One region of the Variovorax sp. FG153 genome, then DNA from elsewhere that is predicted to be linked to it. Evidence: predicted binding sites of a transcription regulator. Region 1 holds the regulator's gene; each other region holds the start of a gene.
The links. The regulator HrcA, encoded in region 1, represses chaperone genes, less so after heat shock. The targets are predictions, from matches to a motif close to TTAGCACTCNNNNNNNNNGAGTGCTAA.
Positions count from the first base shown of each region.

Region 2: a site for HrcA is predicted at 3,147-3,173, ahead of rpoH (RNA polymerase sigma factor RpoH). Genes of this name have one in related genera too.
Region 3: a site for HrcA is predicted at 2,076-2,102, ahead of ACODT0_RS15350 (co-chaperone GroES). Genes of this name have one in related genera too.

Region 1 is NZ_JBMDKG010000053.1:10,209-16,670, reverse strand. It holds gene greB (transcription elongation factor GreB) at 1-516, opposite strand, end outside; tRNA gene ACODT0_RS35585 (tRNA-Arg) at 625-701, opposite strand; tRNA gene ACODT0_RS35580 (tRNA-Ile) at 772-848, opposite strand; gene hrcA (heat-inducible transcriptional repressor HrcA) at 888-1,895, opposite strand; gene ACODT0_RS35570 (NAD kinase) at 1,926-2,834, shown strand; gene recN (DNA repair protein RecN) at 2,836-4,521, shown strand; gene rapZ (RNase adapter RapZ) at 4,553-5,428, shown strand; gene mutY (A/G-specific adenine glycosylase) at 5,454-6,462, opposite strand, start outside.
Region 2 is NZ_JBMDKG010000017.1:116,766-123,227, forward strand. It holds gene cyoE (heme o synthase) at 1-626, shown strand, start outside; gene ACODT0_RS19790 (SCO family protein) at 631-1,248, shown strand; gene ACODT0_RS19795 (DNA alkylation repair protein) at 1,253-2,116, shown strand; gene rpoH (RNA polymerase sigma factor RpoH) at 2,177-3,118, opposite strand; gene ACODT0_RS19805 (Mpo1 family 2-hydroxy fatty acid dioxygenase) at 3,290-3,760, opposite strand; gene ACODT0_RS19810 (response regulator transcription factor) at 3,937-4,662, shown strand; gene ACODT0_RS19815 (ATP-binding response regulator) at 4,673-6,462, shown strand, end outside.
Region 3 is NZ_JBMDKG010000012.1:30,180-36,641, forward strand. It holds gene groL (chaperonin GroEL) at 14-1,666, opposite strand; gene ACODT0_RS15350 (co-chaperone GroES) at 1,698-1,988, opposite strand; gene ACODT0_RS15355 (ArsR/SmtB family transcription factor) at 2,194-2,520, shown strand; gene ACODT0_RS15360 (arsenic transporter) at 2,550-3,836, shown strand; gene arsC (arsenate reductase (glutaredoxin)) at 3,870-4,301, shown strand; gene arsH (arsenical resistance protein ArsH) at 4,270-5,004, shown strand; gene ACODT0_RS15375 (LysR family transcriptional regulator) at 5,001-5,963, opposite strand; gene ACODT0_RS15380 (Bug family tripartite tricarboxylate transporter substrate binding protein) at 6,069-6,462, shown strand, end outside.

The sequences.
Region 1 (6,462 bases):
GCCGCCCGGCGTCACGAGCTTGACCACGTCGCCCTCCCGCGCCTTCAGCAGCGCCCGCGCGATCGGCGAGATCCAGCTGACCTGCGACTGCGCGCTGTCGGCCTCGTCGATGCCGAGGATCGTCACGCTGCGCTCGTCGCCGTTCTCGTCCGCATAGCGCACCGTGGCGCCGAAGAAGACCTGGTCGCTGCCGTGGTGCACGGAGGGGTCGGTCACCTCGGCGATCTCGAGGCGCTTGGTGAGGAAGCGGATACGGCGGTCGATCTCGCGCAGCCGCTTCTTGCCGTAGAGGTAGTCGCCGTTCTCCGAGCGGTCGCCGTTCTTGGCGGCCCAGTGCACGGCCTCGACCACCTTGGGCCGCTCCTCGTCCATCAGGTGCAGCAACTCGGTCCGCAGCCGCTCGTAGCCCGCCGGCGTGATGTAGTTCTTGCCGCCCGCGGGCAGCGGCGGCATAGCGCCGTCGGCGCCATCGTCGTCCGCGTCGGAATCCATTTCCTTGGTGAATGCCTTGTTCAAGCGACGCCTTTCGGAGATCGAAAGAAAAGCGTGGCGTCCGCCGTGCACGGACGAGCCCCGCACCAAAAAGAAAAGGGTCAACTCGTTTCCGAGTTGACCCTTGAAGAGTGGTGCGGCTGGCAGGAATTGAACCCACGACCCCTTGGTTCGTAGCCAAGTACTCTATCCAACTGAGCTACAGCCGCACAGCTTGCGATCATAGCACGTATTTTTGGGACCTTTCCGATTCGTCGAAACAAATCTCAAAAATACGGGTGGTAGGCCGTGCTGGGCTTGAACCAGCGACCAACGGATTATGAGTCCGCTGCTCTAACCAACTGAGCTAACGGCCCACGTGGACCCGATTCTATTCGCGCCGAAAAGGCGCCCCGCTACTTGCGGTGGCTCAGCGCGTTGCTGACCAGCCTCGAGGTGATGTCGACGATCTGGATCATGCGCTCGTAGGGCATGCGCGTCGGGCCGATCACGCCCAGCGTGCCCACGACCTGGCCGTCGACCTCGTAGTTGGCGCTGACGATGGACAGCTCCTCGACCGGCACCACCTGGCTCTCGCCGCCGATGAAGATGCGCACGCCCTCGGCCTTGCTCGACACGTCGAGCAGCCGCATCAGCTGCGCCTTCTGCTCGAAGAGCTCGAAGGCGCGCCGCAGCTGCCCCATGTCGCTCGAGAAATCGCTGACCGCGAGCAGGTTGCGCTCGCCCGAGATCACGACGTCGTCTTCCTGCGATTCGCTCAGCACGTCCGAGCTGACCTTCACGGCCGCCTGCATCAGCGCCGCGATCTCGCCGCGCAGCGTGTCGACCTCGGACTGCAGCCGGTCGCGCACCTGCTCGATCGTCAGGCCCGCGTAGTGGGCGTTGATGTAGTTCGCGGCCTCGACCAGCTGCGACTGCGAGTAATCGGCCTCGGGAAAGATCACGCGGTTCTGCACGTCGCCCTCGGGCGAGACGATGATCACCAGCAGCCGGCGGTCCGACAGGCGCAGGAACTCGATCTGCTTGAACACCGACGAACGCCGTGGCGCCATCACCACGCCGACGAACTGCGAGAGGTTCGACAGCAGGTGCGCCGCATTGGCGATCACGCGCTGCGGCTGGTCGGGCGCGAGGCTCGGCGCGGCCAGGTGCTCGCGCTGCGCGGTGAGCATGGTGTCGACGAAAAGCCGGTAGCCGCGCGCCGTGGGCACGCGGCCGGCCGAGGTGTGCGGACTGGCGATCAGCCCGAGCGCCTCGAGGTCCGACATCACGTTGCGGATGGTCGCGGGCGAGAGGTCCAGGCCCGAGGAACGCGAGAGCGTTCGCGAGCCGACCGGCTGGCCATCGGCGATGTAGCGCTCGACGAGCGTCTTGAGCAGCAACTTGGCGCGGTCGTCCAGCATTGCAAGATTTTAGTGTTGTAATTTGTAGCCATGACTTCCCCCTTTCGTCACGTCGCGCTGATCGGCAAATACCAGGCTTCCGGTGCCCGGTGCGGCGAGCGCGACAGCGTGATGGAAGGCATCGCGAGCTTCCTCGAATCTCAAGGCTGCAAGGTCTACGTCGAGCAACCGCGCGGCGACGACGAACCGGCCCAGGCGCTGCCCACCGGCGACCGCTACGAAGCCCTCACGGTCGAGCAGATCGGCCAGCAGTGCGACCTCGGCCTGGTGGTTGGCGGCGACGGCACCATGCTCGGCATCGGCCGGCAGCTCGCGGCCTTCGGCATTCCGCTGATCGGCATCAACCGGGGCCGGCTCGGCTTCATCACCGACATCCCGCTCGACAACTACCAGGCCACGCTGATCCCGATGCTGGCCGGCGAATACGAGGAAGACCACCGCAGCCTGATGCACGCGCAGGTGATGCGCGACGGCGCCGTGGTGTTCGACGCGCTCGCGATGAACGACGTGGTGGTCAACCGCGGCGCGACCTCGGGCATGGTCGAGCTGCGGGTGTCGGTGGGCAAGCATTTCGTGGCCAACCAGCGCGCCGACGGCCTGATCATCGCGTCGCCCACGGGCTCGACGGCCTATGCGCTGTCGGCCGGCGGGCCGCTGCTGCATCCGGCGGTGCCGGGCTGGGTGCTGGTGCCGATCGCGCCGCACACGCTGTCGAACCGCCCGGTGCTGCTGCCCGATGCCGACGAGATCGTGATCGAGCTCGTGGGCGGGCGCGACGCCAGCGCGAATTTCGACATGCAATCGCTGGCCTCGCTCGCGATCGGCGACCGCGTGGTGGTGCGCCGCTCCGATTTCCGGGTGCGTTTCCTGCATCCGCGCGGCTGGAGCTATTTCGACACGCTGCGCAAGAAACTGCATTGGAACGAAGGAGGTTCCTGAGATGGCGCTCAGACGCATCGCACTGCGCGATTTCGTGATCGTGCGATCCCTGGAGATCGATCTGTCCGACGGCTTCACGGTGCTGACCGGCGAAACCGGCGCGGGCAAATCCATCCTGATCGACGCGCTGCAGCTCGCGCTCGGCAACCGCGCCGATGCGGGCGCGGTGCGCGAAGGCGCCGAGCGGCTCGACGTGAGCGCGGAGTTCGACCACGACCCGACCTTCGTGGCCTGGCTCGACGAAGGCGGCTTCGAGGCGGGCGATGCCCTGCTGCTGCGCCGCACCGTCGACCTGCAGGGCCGCAGCCGCGGCTGGATCAACGGCAGCCCCGCCACCGCGACGCAACTGCGCGACATCGGCGACCGGCTGCTCGACATCCATGGCCAGCATGCCTGGCAAAGCCTCACGCGGCCCGACGCGGTGCGCGGCCTGCTCGATGCCTACGCGGGCGTGCGCACCGATGCGCTCGACGCCGCCTGGCACGGCTGGCGCCAGGCGCTGTCCGCGCTCGAGCAGGCGCGCGGCACGCAGGATTCGCTGCAGCGCGAGCGCGAGCGGCTGCAGTGGCAGATCTCGGAGGTCGCGAAGCTCGCGCCCGGCGCCGACGAATGGGAAGAACTGTCGGGCAGCCACACGCGCATCTCGAACGCGCAGGCGCTGATCGATGCCGCCCAGGGCGCCAGCCACGCGCTCGAGGACGAGGACAACGGCGCGCTGGCCGCGCTCTCGCGCGCGGTCACGCTGCTGCAGAACTGCGAACACATCGAGCCCGAGTTCCGCGCGCTCGGCGAGGTGCTGTCCTCCAGCATCGCGCAGGCCGCCGACGCCGCGCACTCGCTGCACGGCTACCTGCGCGACGCCGACACCGACCCGCAGCGGCTGGCCGAGCTCGACGAACGCATGAGCCTGTGGATGTCGCTGGCGCGCCGCTACAAGCGCCCGCCGGCCGAACTGCCGGCGCTGCTGGCCGGCTGGCAGGCCGAGCTGCAGGCCCTCGACGCGCAGAGCGACCTCGAGGGCCTGGAACGCGCCGAGCAGGCCGCGCAGCAGGCCTACCTGAAGGAAGCCCGCGCGCTCGGCAAGCTGCGCAAGCAGGCCGCGCCCAGGCTGGCCCAGGCGGTCACGCAGGCGATGCAGGGCCTGGGCATGCAGGGCGGCCGCTTCGAGGTCGATCTGCAGCCGCTGGCCCAGCCGGGCAAGGCCGGTCTCGAGGAGATCGCCTTCCTGGTCGCCGGCCACACCGGCAGCACGCCGCGGCCGATCGGCAAGGTGGCCTCGGGCGGCGAACTCTCGCGCATCGCGCTCGCGATCGCGGTCACCACCAGCCAGCTCGGCACCGCGCAGACGCTGATCTTCGACGAGGTCGATTCGGGCGTCGGCGGCGCGGTCGCCGAGACCGTGGGCCGGCTCATGAAGCAGCTGGGCCGCGACCGCCAGGTGCTCGCGGTCACGCACCTGCCCCAGGTGGCGGCCTGCGCCGACCACCACCTCGTGGTCGCCAAGCGGCAGACCGCGGGAACCGCCGGCAAGGACGGCCCGCGCACCGAGAGCGGCGTGTCGCTGCTCGACGGCGACAGCCGCGCGAACGAGATCGCGCGCATGCTGGGCGGCGAGAAGGTCTCGCAGACCTCGCTCGCCCACGCGCGCGAGATGCTGGGCCACAAGACGCCGGCGGCCACCTCATGAAGGCGGCGCGCCAAGACCACGGGGCTGCGCGATGAGCCTCGACCTGGTGCTCATCACCGGCATGTCGGGCTCCGGCAAGTCGGTTGCGCTGCATGCGCTCGAGGATGCGGGCTACTACTGCGTCGACAACCTGCCGCCCGAGCTGCTCACGCCCTTCATCGCGCTGCAGCATGCGCAGAACGCGCAGCGCGTGGCGATCGCGATGGACGTGCGCAGCGGCGTCTCGCTGCCGATCGTGCCGCAGCAGCTCGAGGCGCTGCGCAACGACGGCGTGTCGCTGCGCTCGCTGTTCCTCGACGCGACCACCGACGCGCTGCTGCGCCGCTATTCGGAAACCCGGCGCCGCCATCCGCTGTCGAGCCAGGAAGGCCGCACCGACGTGCCCGACCAGCAGCGCGTGCTGGTGCAGGCCATCGAGCTCGAGCGCGAGCTGCTGGCCGACCTGCGCGAAGGCGCCGACGTGATCGACACCAGCCTGATCCGGCCGGCGCAACTGCAGAGCTACGTCAAGTCGCTGATCTCGGCGCCGCAGAGCCGCCTGACGCTGGTGTTCGAGTCCTTCGCGTTCAAGCGCGGCGTGCCGCTCGACGCCGACTTCGTGTTCGACGTGCGCATGCTGCCCAACCCGCACTACGTGCCCACGCTGCGGCCGCTGACAGGCCGCGACGCGCCGGTGGCCGACTGGCTGCGCGAGCACGACGACGTGGCGCGCATGTACGAGGACATCGAGCAGTTCCTCACGCGCTGGCTCGATGCGCTCGCGCGCGACCACCGCAGCTACGTGACGGTGGCGATCGGCTGCACCGGCGGCCAGCACCGCTCGGTGTTCCTGGTCGAGCAGTTGGCGCGCAGCTTCGGCGCGCGCTGGGGCGCGCTCAAGCGGCACCGCGAACTCGACGCGAGCTGAAGAAACAAGGGCGAGGGGCCGGGCCTCAGCCCCCGGTGTTCTCGAGCAGCTTGCGCACCGGCGCGGGCAGTCCCAGGCCCGGCCATTCCGAGGCCTCGACCCAGCGCGCCGCATCGCCCTGCGGCGTTCCGCCATCGATGCGCACCGGATGCAGATGCAGGTCCTTGTGGGTCAGCACGTGCACGAAGGGCGCGAGGTCCTCGCAGCGATCGCGTTCGGCCTCGGGCAGCGCGGCCAGCAGTTCGTCGCGCGAATCGAACACCGGCAGGCAATGCAGGCCGGCCCAGATGCCCTTGGCGGGACGTTTCTCGAGCCACACGCGCCCCTTCGCATCGCGCGCCAGCAGCACCCACAGCGACTGCGCCGTGCGCCGCAGCTTGCGCGTCTTGACCGGATAGCGCTCGGGCGAACCTTCGCGCCGCGCCACGCAGCTGTCGTTGACCGGGCACAGCATGCAGCTCGGCTTGCGCGGCAGGCAGACGGTGGCGCCGAGGTCCATCTGGCCCTGCGTGTAGCTCGCGATCGCCTCGCGGTCGTCGGCCGGCGGCAGCAGCCGCGTCGCATGCTCCCAGAGCAGGCGCTCGCTGGCCGAGGAGGACAGGTCCTCGCCGAAGCCCAGCACGCGCGTCAGCACGCGCTTCACGTTGCCGTCGAGGATGGCCACGCGCTCGCCGAAGCAGAAGGCCGCGACGGCCGCGGCGGTGGAACGGCCGATGCCGGGCAGGGTCGCCAGTTCGGCGGCCGTCTGCGGGAAGCGGCCGCCGAAGCGCGCCATCACCTCCTGCGCGCAGCGGTGCATGTTGCGCGCGCGGCTGTAGTAGCCGAGTCCGCTCCACAGGCCGAAGACTTCGTCCTCGGTGCCTTCGGCCAGCGCCCGCACGTCGGGAAAGCGCTCGAGGAAGCGCGCGAAATAGCCGAGCACCGTCGTGACCTGCGTCTGCTGCAGCATCACCTCCGACAGCCACACGCGGTAGGGATCGCGCGTGTTCTGCCACGGCAGCTCGCTGCGGCCATGGCTGCGCTGCCAGGCGACC
Region 2 (6,462 bases), on a different contig from region 1:
GCGGCGAGCTCAGCGACCGCCAGGCGCTGCTGTTCTCGGCGGCGCTGTGCACGGCCGGCTCGGTGCTGCTGTGGTTCACCGTCAACCCTCTCACCATGTGGCTGACCTTCGCCACCTTCGTCGGCTATGCGGTGATCTACACCGTGATCCTCAAGCCGCTGACGCCGCAGAACATCGTGATCGGCGGCGCCTCGGGCGCGATGCCGCCGGTGCTGGGCTGGGCCGCGATGACGGGCGAGGTCGGGCCCGAGGCGCTGATCCTGTTCCTCATCATCTTCCTGTGGACGCCGCCGCACTTCTGGGCGCTGGCGCTCTACCGCGTCGAGGACTATCGCAAGGCCGGCCTGCCGATGCTGCCGGTCACGCACGGCAACGAGTTCACGCGGCTGCAGGTGCTGCTCTACACCTTCATCCTGTTCGCGGCCTGCCTGATGCCCTTCGCCTACGGCATGAGCGGCTGGCTCTACCTCGTGGTGGCCGTGGCCGTGAGCGTGGGCTTCACCGGCTACGCCTTCGCGCTGTGGCGCAACTACTCCGACGCCCTGGCGCGCAAGACCTTCCGGTTCTCGCTGATCCACCTGAGCGTGCTGTTCGCGGCGCTGCTCGTCGACCACTACCTCCGCTGACCCCATGAACAAGCGCAATGCCCTGAAGTTGATCGCCGCCGGCGCGGGCTGGACGGCCGTGTCCGCCACCGTGGGGCTGGGCCTCGCGGGCTGCAGCGAACCCAAGCAGAGCTTCAATGCGGTCGACATCACGGGCGCCGACTACGCGCGCGACTTCTCGCTGAAGGACGCCGACGGCAAGCAGCGCACCATGGCCGACTTCAAGGGCAAGGTGGTCGTGCTGTTCTTCGGCTACGCGCAGTGCCCCGACGTCTGCCCGACCACCATGACCGAGATGGCGCAGGTCAAGCAGCAGCTCGGTGCCGACGGCGACAAGCTGCAGGTGGTGTTCGTCACGGTCGATCCGGCGCGCGACACGCCCGAGGTGATGAAGGCCTACATGGGCGCCTTCGACCCCAGCTTCGTCGCGCTGATCCCGACCGCCGACGAACTCGTCGCCACCGCCAAGGACTTCAAGGTCTATTACAAGAAGGTGGACGGCAAGACGCCCACCAGCTATTCGATGGACCACTCGGCCGCGAGCTTCGTCTACGACCCGCAGGGCCGGTTGCGGCTGTACGCGCGCTACGGCGCCGGCGTGCCGCCCATGGTGGCCGACATCAAGACCCTGCTGGCGGCCTGAGGCCATGGCGAGCGGCACGGAGGCCGAGAGCCTCGCCGCGGCCATCGCGGCGGTCGCGCACCTGAAGGCGCGCAAGGGCGCGTTCCGCATCGCGCTGATTCCGCCCGAGGTGTTGCGCGCCCTCAACGACGGGCTGATCGAGACCGTCAACCTCAACGAATTCCTCGCGCTCGAACTGCCGCAGCTGGCGCGCAGCGTGGCGGGCCACATCGGCCTCGACGCGGCGAGCGAGCGGCTGGTCGACACGCTGGCGATGCTGAGTGCCTTCAAGCCGATGCAGCGGCACGGCCACATCGCGCGGGCGCTGTACGACCTCGCCGCGCTGCACGACGAACGCGACGCCGTTGCGCACCGGCTCGCCACGCATGCCAGCGACGTCGCGCGCTGCTGGGCGGCGCAGTGGGTCACGCTGTCGCAATTGCCGCTGGCCGGCCAGCTCGAGGCGGTGCGGCGCTTCGCGGCCGATCCGCACTTCGGCGTGCGCGAGATCGCCTGGATGGCGGTGCGCGACGCGGTCGTCGGCTCGCTCGACGAGGCGCTCGCGCTGCTGCAGCCGTGGGTGCGCGACGACGATCCCAACATCCGCCGCTTCGCGAGCGAACTCACGCGCCCGCGCGGCGTGTGGTGCGCGCAGATCGAGGCGCTGAAGGCCGAGCCCTGGCGCGCGCTGCCGCTGCTGGAGCCGCTGCGCGCCGACGGCAGCCGCTACGTGCAGAACTCGGTCGCCAACTGGCTCAACGACGCGAGCAAGACGCAGGCGGAGTGGGTCGACGGCGTGTGCGCGCGCTGGGTGAAGGAATCGAACGTGGCCGAGACGCGCTACATCGCCAAGCGCGCGCTGCGCACCCTCGCCAAGACCTCGGGCTGAACGCCCCAAGAAAAAGCCCGGCGCGGGGCCGGGCTCGTTCGAAGGGGCGGAAAAAGCCGATCAGGCGTAGTCGGCCAGCGCCTTCTTCATCTTCTTCATCGCGGCCACTTCGATCTGGCGAATGCGCTCGGCGCTCACGCCATAGACCGCGGCCAGGTCGTGCAGCGTCATGCCGCCCGAGCCGTCGTCGTTGACCTTGAGCCAGCGCTCTTCCACGATGCGGCGGCTGCGTGCGTCGAGGGCCTCGAGCGCGGTCGCGATGCCGTCGCTCGACAGGCGGTCGCGCTGCTGCGATTCGAGCAGCGCGGTCGGTTCCTGCGTCGCGTCGGCCAGGTAGGCGATCGGGCCGAAGGCTTCCTCGCCGTCGTCGTTCGGGCTCGGGTCGAGCAGCACGTCGCCGCCCGACAGCCGGGTTTCCATCTCGAGCACTTCCTCGGGCTTCACGTTCAGGCGCGCGGCCATCTGCGTCACCTCGTCGGCGCTCAGCGTTTCGCGGTGCGTGCCGGTGTCGGCCGCGGCCGAGTCGGCCTTGAAGCCCTGCTTCATCGAGCGCAGGTTGAAGAACAGCTTGCGCTGGGCCTTGGTCGTCGCGACCTTGACCATGCGCCAGTTCTTCAGGATGTACTCGTGGATCTCGGCCTTGATCCAGTGCATGGCGTAGCTCACCAGCCGCACGCCCTGGTCGGGGTCGAAACGCTTCACGGCCTTCATCAGGCCGACGTTGCCCTCCTGGATCAGGTCGCCGTGCGGCAGCCCGTAGCCCAGGTACTGGCGGGAGATGGACACCACGAGGCGCAGGTGCGAGAGGATCAGCGCACCGGCCGCTTCGAGGTCGTTGTGGTCGCGCAAACGGCGGGCGAAGCCCTGCTCTTCCTCGAGGGTGAGCAGCGGCAGTCGGTTGGCGGCCGAAATATAAGCATCCAGGTTACCCAGCGGGGGCACCATCGACCAGGGGTTGGCGACGGCGAGCTGGTTGGCAGAGGCTCCAGACAGGGATGTCATCAGGGGAAACTCCTTCGTATTGGCCATATTAGCACTCGGTTAGAGGGAGTGCTAAGGCAAGGGTTCCCCTAAAGTCTCTATCGGGCCGATAGGCAGGGACTGTCGGCCAGCGGCCCCGAAGGACCGCGGTCTTGTCCGACTTGCGGCCGGCAAAGCCCCGTAAGCGGGTACTTACCAGCGGATGCCCAGCTTCAGCAGCAGCTTGGACACCACGAACAGCGGCCCGACCCAGAGGTATTGGATGTCTTCGAAGAACGAAGGTTTCCGTCCCTCGATCTTGTGGCCGATGAACTGGAAGATCCACGCCACCACGAAGATGGCGGCGGAAATCGGCAACACAAGGCTGCCCATGGCATGGACCAGCGCCAGCAGGATGGCGGTCTGGAGGCCCATCGCGAGCAGGAAGACCGGCGAGCGCAGCGTCAGGTAGTAGACGAGGCTGGCCAGCAGGAAGGCATAGGCAGCCCAGGGATGGATCGCGAAGATCAGCCCGACCAGGCTGACCATGATCGCGGGGATCGCCACGAAGTGGATCAGTTCGTTGGTCGGGTGCCGGTGGCTCTGTTCGTAGTGGGCGAGCAGGCGATCGACCTTGCGGTCGCTGGCGGCCTCGGGCGCGTGGGCGGTGGCGGTGTGCGGCATGGCGTGTCTCCGTGGCTCGTGCGGGCCGTTCGTCGCGGCCCGCGATGGAATCCGCCGATGGTGCCCCGCGCTGGCCTCGCTGGCAAGTGCTATACAAACAATAGCATTACATCGAGCGGCCGCCGCTGGGACTAGCATGACTTCCGGCACTGTCGCCCCCTGGGGGCATCGCTAAGATGCGGCGCGTGGCTCCGCTCGATCCCTCTTCCTCCTCCACTCCCCCGTCCTCGGCGGCGCAGGCCGGCATCGCGCCGCGCGGCCGTACCGCGATCCTGGTGGTCGACGACCACGACCTGCTGCGGCTCGGCGTCTGCGCGCTGGTCCAGGCCCAGGCGACCTCCTCGGGCGCCGCGATCGAGGTCTACGAGGCCGGCAACGTCGCCGACGCGCTCAAGCTCTACGAGGCGCACCAGGACGCCATCGGCCTGGTGCTGCTCGACCTCGCGCTGCCCGACACCCATGGCCTGAGCGGCCTGGCCGAGTTCCGCCTGCGCTATCCCGAGGCCCGCATCGTGGTGCTCTCCGGCACCGGCAACAGCACCCTGGCGCAGGGCGTGCTGGCGCTGGGCGCGAGCGCCTTCCTGCCCAAGTCGGCCGACCTGAAGGAAGTGGTGAGCTTCATCCGCGCCTGCGGCCTGCTCGACCCCGATGCCGCCCAGTCGCCGCCGCCGGCCGTGCCGAAGGCGCTCACGGGCTATGCCGAGTTCGCCCATGCCAGCGCCTGGCAGGAACTCACGCCGCGCCAGATGCAGGTGCTGCAGTGGGTGCTCGAGGGCAAGGCCAACAAGGAGATCGCCCAGCTCGCCAACCTGAGCGAAGGCACGGTGAAGAACCACGTGTCGACCATCCTGCTGCTGTTCGGCATGCGCTCGCGGGCCCAGTTGATCAGCACCCTGCATTGAACGGCGCGCGGTGCTGAACGACCCGGCCGCCGACGTCGTTCTCGGCCAGCGCGTGCTGCGCGAACACGTCGCCTCGGTCTACGACACCTACAGCGCCTCGACGCTGACCCACCTGTGCTTCGTGGCGGTGTTCGGCGCCATCCTCTATGCGCAGCTGCACGACCCGCGGCTGCTGTTCTGGATGGCCGGCATGGTGCTGGCCGACGTCTACGTGTTCTTCACGCCGCGCTGGTACCCGGCGCGGCCGGCCGTCGAGAGCCCGTACTGGGCGCGCAAGATCTCGCGCCTGGTCACGCTGGTCAGCATGGTCACGGCCGTCGTGCCCTGGCTGGTCGTGCCGGCCGGCAACCTGCCGATGACCTCGCTGCTGATGGCGGTCATCGTCGGCAGCTGTGCGCGCGCCTCGCAGTCGCTGTGGCCGCTCAAGCCGGCGCTGTTCGGCTACACGCTGCCGATGTCGCTGGGCATGATCACCGCGCTGGCCTGGCAGGGCGACGGTCTGCACCTGTTCCTGGCCGCGGCCGGCGCGGCCTACCTGATGCTGACCCTGCACGCGGGCATTCGCCAGCACCGGCTCCTGACCGATTCGCTGATGCTGCGCTTCGAGAACGAGGCACTGGCCGCGCGCCTGGGCGAGCAGATCGCGGCCACCGAGCGGGCCAGCCTCGAGAAGACCCGCTTCCTCGGCACCGCCAGCCACGACCTGCGCCAGCCGCTGCATGCGATCGCGCTGTTCGGCGCGGCGCTCGAGAACGAACTGCGCAACCGTCCCGAGGGCCGCAACGCCGAGCGGCTGATGCGCGCGGTGAATGCGCTCGGCGCCTCGCTCGACACCATGCTCGACGTGTCGCGGCTCGATGCCGGCGTGGTCGTGCCCGAGGTGCAGGCGGTGCAGCTCGACGCGCTGTTCCTGCCGCTCAACCACACTTTCTCGGCGCGCGCCGAGCAGAAGTCGCTGCAGCTGCGCGTGCGCGCCAGCGGCCTGTGGGTGCGCAGCGATCCGCAGTTGCTGCACCGCATGCTGTCGAACCTGATGGACAACGCGCTCAAGTACACCGCCAGCGGCGGCGTGACGGTGATCGCGCGCGACCGCGGCGAGACGGTGTGGATCGAGGTGCGCGACACCGGCATCGGCATCGCGCCGGAGCAGTCGGGCCGGATCTTCGAGGAGTTCTACCAGGTCGACAACCCGGGCCGCGACCGCTCGCGCGGGCTGGGCATCGGGCTGTCGATCGTGCAGCGTCTCTCGCGCCTGCTCGGCCATCCGGTGCAGATGCATTCGCGCCTGGGCCGCGGCACGCACTTCCGGCTGGTGGTGCAGGCCGCGAACGCGCAGGCCGGCGCATTGGCCGGGCCCTTCTCGCCGCAAGCCGCGGCGACCGATGCCGGGGAGCAGCGCCACCGCGGCGCGGCGCGGCTGCCCGCGCGCGTGCTGCTGCTCGACGACGAGCAGGAGATCCGCGAGGCCATGACCGGCCTGCTGCGCTCGCACGCGGTCGAGGCGCGGGCCGTGGACGACGAGGCCGCGGCCGCGCGGGCGCTGGCACAGGCGCGCGGCGAGGGCCGTCCCTTCGAGCTGCTGCTGTGCGACTACCGGCTGGCCGATGGCGTCGACGGCCTCGACGTGGGCTTGCGCCTGAGCCGCAACGGCGGGCGTGCCACGCCGCTGCTGCTGATCACCGGCGAGACCTCGCCCGACCGGCTGCAGCGCGTGCGCGAGTCGCGCGTGCCGGTGCTGTTCAAGCCGGTGGTGGCCGACCGGTTGCTCGAGGCGATGAGCGAGGCGGTGCGCGCCGGCTG
Region 3 (6,462 bases), on a different contig from region 1:
GGGCGAGAGGCAATTACATGCCCATGCCGCCCATGCCACCCATGCCGCCCATGTCGGGCATGCCGCCGCCGGCAGGAGCTTCGTCCTTCGGAGCGTCAGCCACCATGGCTTCGGTCGTCAGCAGCAGCGAGGCCACCGAGGCGGCGTTCTGCAGCGCGGTGCGGGTCACCTTGGTCGGGTCCAGGATGCCCAGCTCGAGCATGTCGCCGTACGAGTCGTTGGCGGCATTGAAGCCGTAGTTGCCCTTGCCGGCCAGCACCGCGTTAACGACCACCGAGGCTTCGCCGCCGGCGTTGTTCACGATTTCGCGCAGGGGGGCTTCGATGGCCTTGAGCACCAGCTTGATGCCGGCGTCCTGGTCGGCGTTGTCGCCCTTGACCTTGTCGCCCACGGCTTGCTTGGCGCGCAGCAGGGCCACGCCACCACCGGCAACCACGCCTTCTTCCACTGCAGCGCGGGTGGCGTGCAGGGCGTCTTCGACGCGAGCCTTCTTTTCCTTCATTTCGACTTCGGTGGCGGCGCCGACCTTGATCACCGCAACGCCGCCGGCCAGCTTGGCCACGCGCTCTTGCAGCTTTTCACGGTCGTAGTCGCTCGTGGCTTCCTCGATCTGCACGCGCACTTGCTTCACGCGGGCTTCGATGTCGGCAGCAGCGCCGGCGCCGTCGATGATGATGGTGTTTTCCTTGCCCACTTCGATGCGCTTGGCCTGGCCCAGGTCGGCCAGCGTCACCTTCTCGAGGGTCAGGCCGACTTCTTCGGCGATGACCTTGCCGCCCGTCAGGATGGCGATGTCTTCGAGCATGGCCTTGCGGCGGTCGCCGAAGCCAGGCGCCTTGACGGCCACGACCTTCAGGATGCCGCGGATCGTGTTCACGACCAGCGTCGCCAGGGCTTCGCCCTCGACTTCTTCGGCAATGATCAGCAGCGGACGACCGGCCTTGGCGACTTGTTCCAGCGTGGGGAGCAGGTCACGGATGTTGCTGATCTTCTTGTCGAACAGCAGCACGAAGGGGTTGTCGAGCAGCGCCGATTGCTTCTCGGGGTTGTTGATGAAGTAGGGCGACAGGTAGCCGCGGTCGAATTGCATGCCTTCGACGACGTCCAGTTCGCTGTCCAGCGACTTGCCGTCTTCGACGGTGATCACGCCTTCCTTGCCGACCTTGTCCATCGCGTCGGCGATGAGCTTGCCGATGGTTTCGTCGCTGTTGGCCGAGATCGAGCCGACTTGAGCGATTTCCTTCGACGTGGTGGTGGGCTTCGAAGCCTTCTTCAGCTCTTCGACCAGGGCCGTCACGGCCTTGTCGATGCCGCGCTTCAGGTCCATCGGGTTGATGCCGGCGGCCACGTACTTGAAGCCTTCGCGCACGATGGCTTGTGCCAGCACGGTCGCGGTGGTGGTGCCGTCACCGGCGTTGTCCGAAGTCTTGGAAGCCACTTCCTTCACGAGCTGGGCGCCCATGTTCTGCAGCTTGTCCTTGAGTTCGATTTCCTTCGCGACCGACACACCGTCCTTGGTCACGGTGGGGGCGCCGAACGAGCGCTCGAGCACCACGTTGCGGCCCTTGGGGCCCAGGGTGACCTTGACCGCGTTGGCCAGGATGTTCACACCCTCGACCATGCGTGCGCGGGCTTCACCGCCGAAGACTACGTCTTTTGCTGCCATGTTCTATTACTCCGAATGGGGATCTGTTGAATTACTTCTCGACGACCGCGAACAGGTCGTCTTCCTTCATGACCAGCAGTTCGTCGCCGCCGACCTTGACGGTCTGGCCGCTGTACTTGCCGAACAGGACGCGGTCGCCGACCTTGACGGTCAGTGCGGCCAGTTCGCCCTTGTCGTTGCGCTTGCCCGGGCCCACGGCCAGGACTTCACCCTGATCGGGCTTTTCGGCGGCGGCGTCGGGAATGACGATGCCCGAGGCAGTCTTGGTTTCGCTGTCAACACGCTTGACGATCACGCGATCGGCCAAAGGACGAAGTTTCATTGCATCTCCTGGATAAGAAACTGGGTGGTGGTTTTTTGGGCGCCCATCCCGCAGGACCGGTTGCCCGTCGACTGGAGGCGAGGCTTGTTAGCACTCAACCACAGCGAGTGCTAATCATAAGGGCAATCGCCGGGGTTTCAAGCGCCGGAGCGGGCCGAGCCGGAAGTCGGTTGCCACGATTCAATATTTCAACGATGATTGAAGTATGGAAGAAGAAGTCGTCATCCGTTCCCTGATGGCACTTGCCCAGAGCGTGCGCCTGCGCGTGTTTCGCGCCCTGGTCGTGGCCGGCCCGCAGGGCATGACGCCTGGCGCGCTGACCGAAACGCTGGGCGTTCCGGCCACGGGCCTGTCGTTCCATCTCAAGGAGCTGGGCCGCGCGGGCCTGGTGTCGCAGGAGCGGCAGGGGCGCCACCTGATCTACCGCGCCTCGTTCGACCGGATGAACGGGCTGCTGGCCTATCTGAGCGAGAACTGCTGCCAGGGGCAGCCCTGCGGGGTCGATGCGCAAGGCGCGTCCTGCGACTGCTGACGGTCGGCACCGCATCGTTTGCTCGCCCCATGCTCACCGCCGTTCTCATCTTTCTCGCGACCCTGGTGCTCGTCATCTGGCAGCCGCGCGGCCTCGGCATCGGATGGAGCGCCGCGCTGGGCGCGCTGGTGGCCCTGGCCCTCGGCGTGGTGCATCCGCCCGACGTCGTGCGGGTCTGGCAGATCGTCTGGAATGCCACCGGGACCTTCATCGCCGTGATCGTCATCAGCCTGCTGCTCGACGAGGCCGGCTTCTTCGAATGGGCCGCGCTGCACGTCGCGCGCTGGGGCGGCGGCAGCGGCGGCCGGCTGTTCGCCTTCATCGTGCTGCTGGGCGCGGCCGTCTCGGCGCTGTTCGCCAACGACGGCGCCGCGCTGATCCTCACGCCGATCGTGATGGCCATGCTGGTGGCGCTGGGCTTCACGCCGGCCACCACCCTGGCTTTCGTGATGGCGGCGGGCTTCATCGCCGACACCGCGAGCCTGCCGCTGATCGTGTCGAATCTCGTCAACATCGTCTCGGCCGACTTCTTCGGGATCGGTTTCAGCGCCTATGCGGCGGTGATGGTGCCGGTCAACCTCGTTGCGGTGGTCGCCAGCCTGCTGGCCTTGCTGCTCTACTTTCGTCGCGACATCCCCGCGCGCTACGACGCCAGCCGCCTCAAGCGCCCGGCCGATGCCATTCGCGACCCGGCCACCTTCCGCGCGGGCTGGGTCGTGCTGGTGCTGCTGCTCGTCGGCTTCTTCGGCCTCGAGCCATTGGGCGTGCCGGTCAGCGCCGTGGCGGCCGTTGGCGCGCTGCTGCTGCTGGCCGTGGCGGCCCGCGGCGAGGTCATTGCCACGCGCAAGGTGCTGCGCGGCGCGCCCTGGCAGATCGTCGTGTTCTCGCTGGGCATGTACCTGGTGGTCTACGGCCTGCGCAATGCCGGCCTGACCGAGCGGATCTCGACGCTGCTCGACGTGTTCGCGCAAGGCGGCATCTGGGGCGCGGCCCTGGGCACGGGTTTCCTGGCGGCCGTGCTGTCCTCCGTGATGAACAACATGCCGACGGTGCTGGTCGGCGCGTTCTCCATCGATGCCTCGGGCGCCACCGGCGTGGTGAAGGAGGCGATGGTCTACGCCAACGTCATCGGCTGCGACCTGGGCCCGAAGATCACGCCGATCGGCAGCCTCGCCACCTTGCTGTGGCTGCATGTGCTCGCGAAGAAGGGCACCACCATCGGCTGGGACTGCTACTTCAAGGTGGGCGTCGTCATGACGGTGCCCGTGCTCGCCCTGACCCTCGCCGCGCTCGCACTGCGCCTGAGCTTCGGCTGATCTGCTTTCTCACCAGCGACATCCCTCCCTTCCATGAGCGACATCACGATCTATCACAACCCCGACTGCGGCACGTCGCGCAACGTGCTCGCGCTGATCCGCAACAGCGGCGAGGAGCCGACCGTCATCGAGTACCTCAAGCATCCGCCGAGCCGCGCAACGCTCGAGCAACTGGTCGCCGACATGGGCATCGGCGTGCGCGACCTGCTGCGCCAGAAGGGCACGCCCCACGACGAGCTCGGGCTGGCCGATGCGAAGTGGACCGATGCGGAGCTGATCGGCTTCATGCTCGCGCATCCGATCCTCATCAACCGCCCGATCGTCGTCACGCCGTTGGGCACGCGCCTGTGCCGGCCATCGGAGGCCGTGCTCGACCTGCTGCCGCACGCCCAGCGCGGCGCGTTCTCGAAGGAAGACGGCGAGCCCGTCATCGATGCGAAAGGCCAGCGTGTCGCCAAGCCCTGACCTGCCGAACCTGGATGCGGAGGCCTTCCGGCTGCCGGACCCACGGCACCTGTGGCCCGCCGAGCGTTCGACGCACGCGCCGCGCATCCTGTTGCTCTACGGCTCGGTCCGCGAGCGCTCGTACAGCCGCCTGCTGACCGAAGAGGCCGAGCGGTTGCTGCGCACGCTGGGCGCGCAGACCCGCGTCTTCGATCCGCGCGGCCTGCCGCTGCCCGACAGCGAACCCGAGGACCATCCGAAGGTGCAGGAGCTGCGCGCGCTCGCGCAGTGGTCCGAAGGCATGGTCTGGTGCTCGCCGGAACGCCATGGCGCGATGACCGGCATCATGAAGGCGCAGCTCGACTGGATCCCGCTGTCGGTCGGCTCCGTGCGGCCGACGCAGGGCAAGACGCTGGCCGTGATGGAGGTCTCGGGCGGCTCGCAGTCCTTCAATGCGGTGAACCAGCTGCGCGTGCTCGGACGCTGGATGCGCATGATCACCATCCCGAACCAGTCCTCGGTGGCCAAGGCCTACCTCGAGTTCGACGAAGCCGGGCGCATGAAGCCCTCGCCGTACTACGAACGCGTGGTCGACGTCATGGAGGAGCTGGTCAAGTTCACGCTGCTGACGCGCGACTGCGCCGGCCATCTGGTCGATCGCTACAGCGAGCGGCGCGAGAGTGCCGAGGCCTTGTCGCGGCGCGTGAACCTGCGAAGCATCTAGCGCCGTGCCTTGCCGGGCGCGGTCCAGCCCGACGGCAGGGCCGGCGCGCCCGCGACCAGCGCATCCCAGAGATGGCGCGACGCGTTCGTGTGATGGCGTGTGCGCGAACGCACGAGGCAGGCCTTGCGCTGCAGTTCGACGCTGTCGATCGGCACCGCGTCGTGCACCGCCAGGCTCGATGCGGCCGCGGCGTTGAGGATCGCGACCATGCCGCTCTCGCGCGCGGCCGCCACCAGGTCTTCGAGTGCATCCGATTCGAGCCGGACCTGCGGCTTGAGGCCCTGCGAGGCGAAGGCCGCGTCGAGCTCGCGGCGCATCATGTATTCGCTCGGCAGCAGCGCGAGCCCGCAAGGCGCGAGCTGCGCCAGCGTGAGCCGCCGCGCGCGCCGCGGCAGGGCGCCGACGGCGACGGCCCGCTCGACGAAGCACTGCGCGATCTCGAGGTCGGCATGGGGATGCGGATCGAAGCTCACCGCGAACTCGAAGTCGCCGCGCAGCACGCCTTCCTCGAGCGCGTGCGCGGTGCGCCGCCGCAGCGCCACGGACAGCGCGGGCCAGCGCGCCTGCGCCGCGCGCATCACCGGCACCACCCAGCAGGCGCCGTAGGACTGCACGAGTCCCACGCGCACCAGGCCCGAGATGGTGTCGGCTCGCTCGGGCACCTCGCGCAAGGCCGACTGCAGTTCGAGCAGGCTGCCCGCGATGCGGCGTTCGAGTTCGTGCCCAGACAGCGTGGGGACCGCGCGGCCGCCGGTGCGGTCGAACAGTGGCACGCCGAGCACCTGCTCGAGCAGCGCGATCTGTTCCGACAACGCGGGCTGCGAGATCGAGCATTCGCGCGCCGCCTCGTTGAAGCTGGGCGCGCGCATCGCGGCGCTGAAGTAGCGCAGTTGCCGCAGCGAAACGAGCTCGAGGGGATCGCGTGCGCGCTGGGCGCGGCTGCTGGGGCGTGCGGTCATGGCTATCGGATTATCCGATGGGGCGTGCCGAAAAATGCGATTTGCCGCGGCCGGCGCATCCTCTGAAACTGCCTCCCAAGACGAGACATCAGGAAGCACCGATTCATGCAGCGACGAAATTTCCTCCAGGCCGGCGCGGCCCTTGCCATCCCCGGCCTTGCCGGCGCATCGCACGCACAGGCCTTTCCCTCCAAGCCGATCCGCATCGTCTGCCCGTATCCGGCCGGCGCCACCACCGACGCGATCTCGCGCCTGATGGCGCATGCGCTGCAGACGGAGAGCGGCGCCACGGTGCTCGTGGACAACCGCGGCGGCGCGGGTGGCAACATCGGCACCGAAGCCGTGGCGCGCGGCGAGGCCGACGGCCACACGCTGCTGCTCGCGGCGCTCGGCCCGATGGCTGCGAATGCCGCGCTCTATCCCAAGCTCAACTACGACCCGGCCAAGGACTTCGCGCCGTTGGCCTGGGCCGCATCGGTGCCGCTGGTGATGGTGGCGC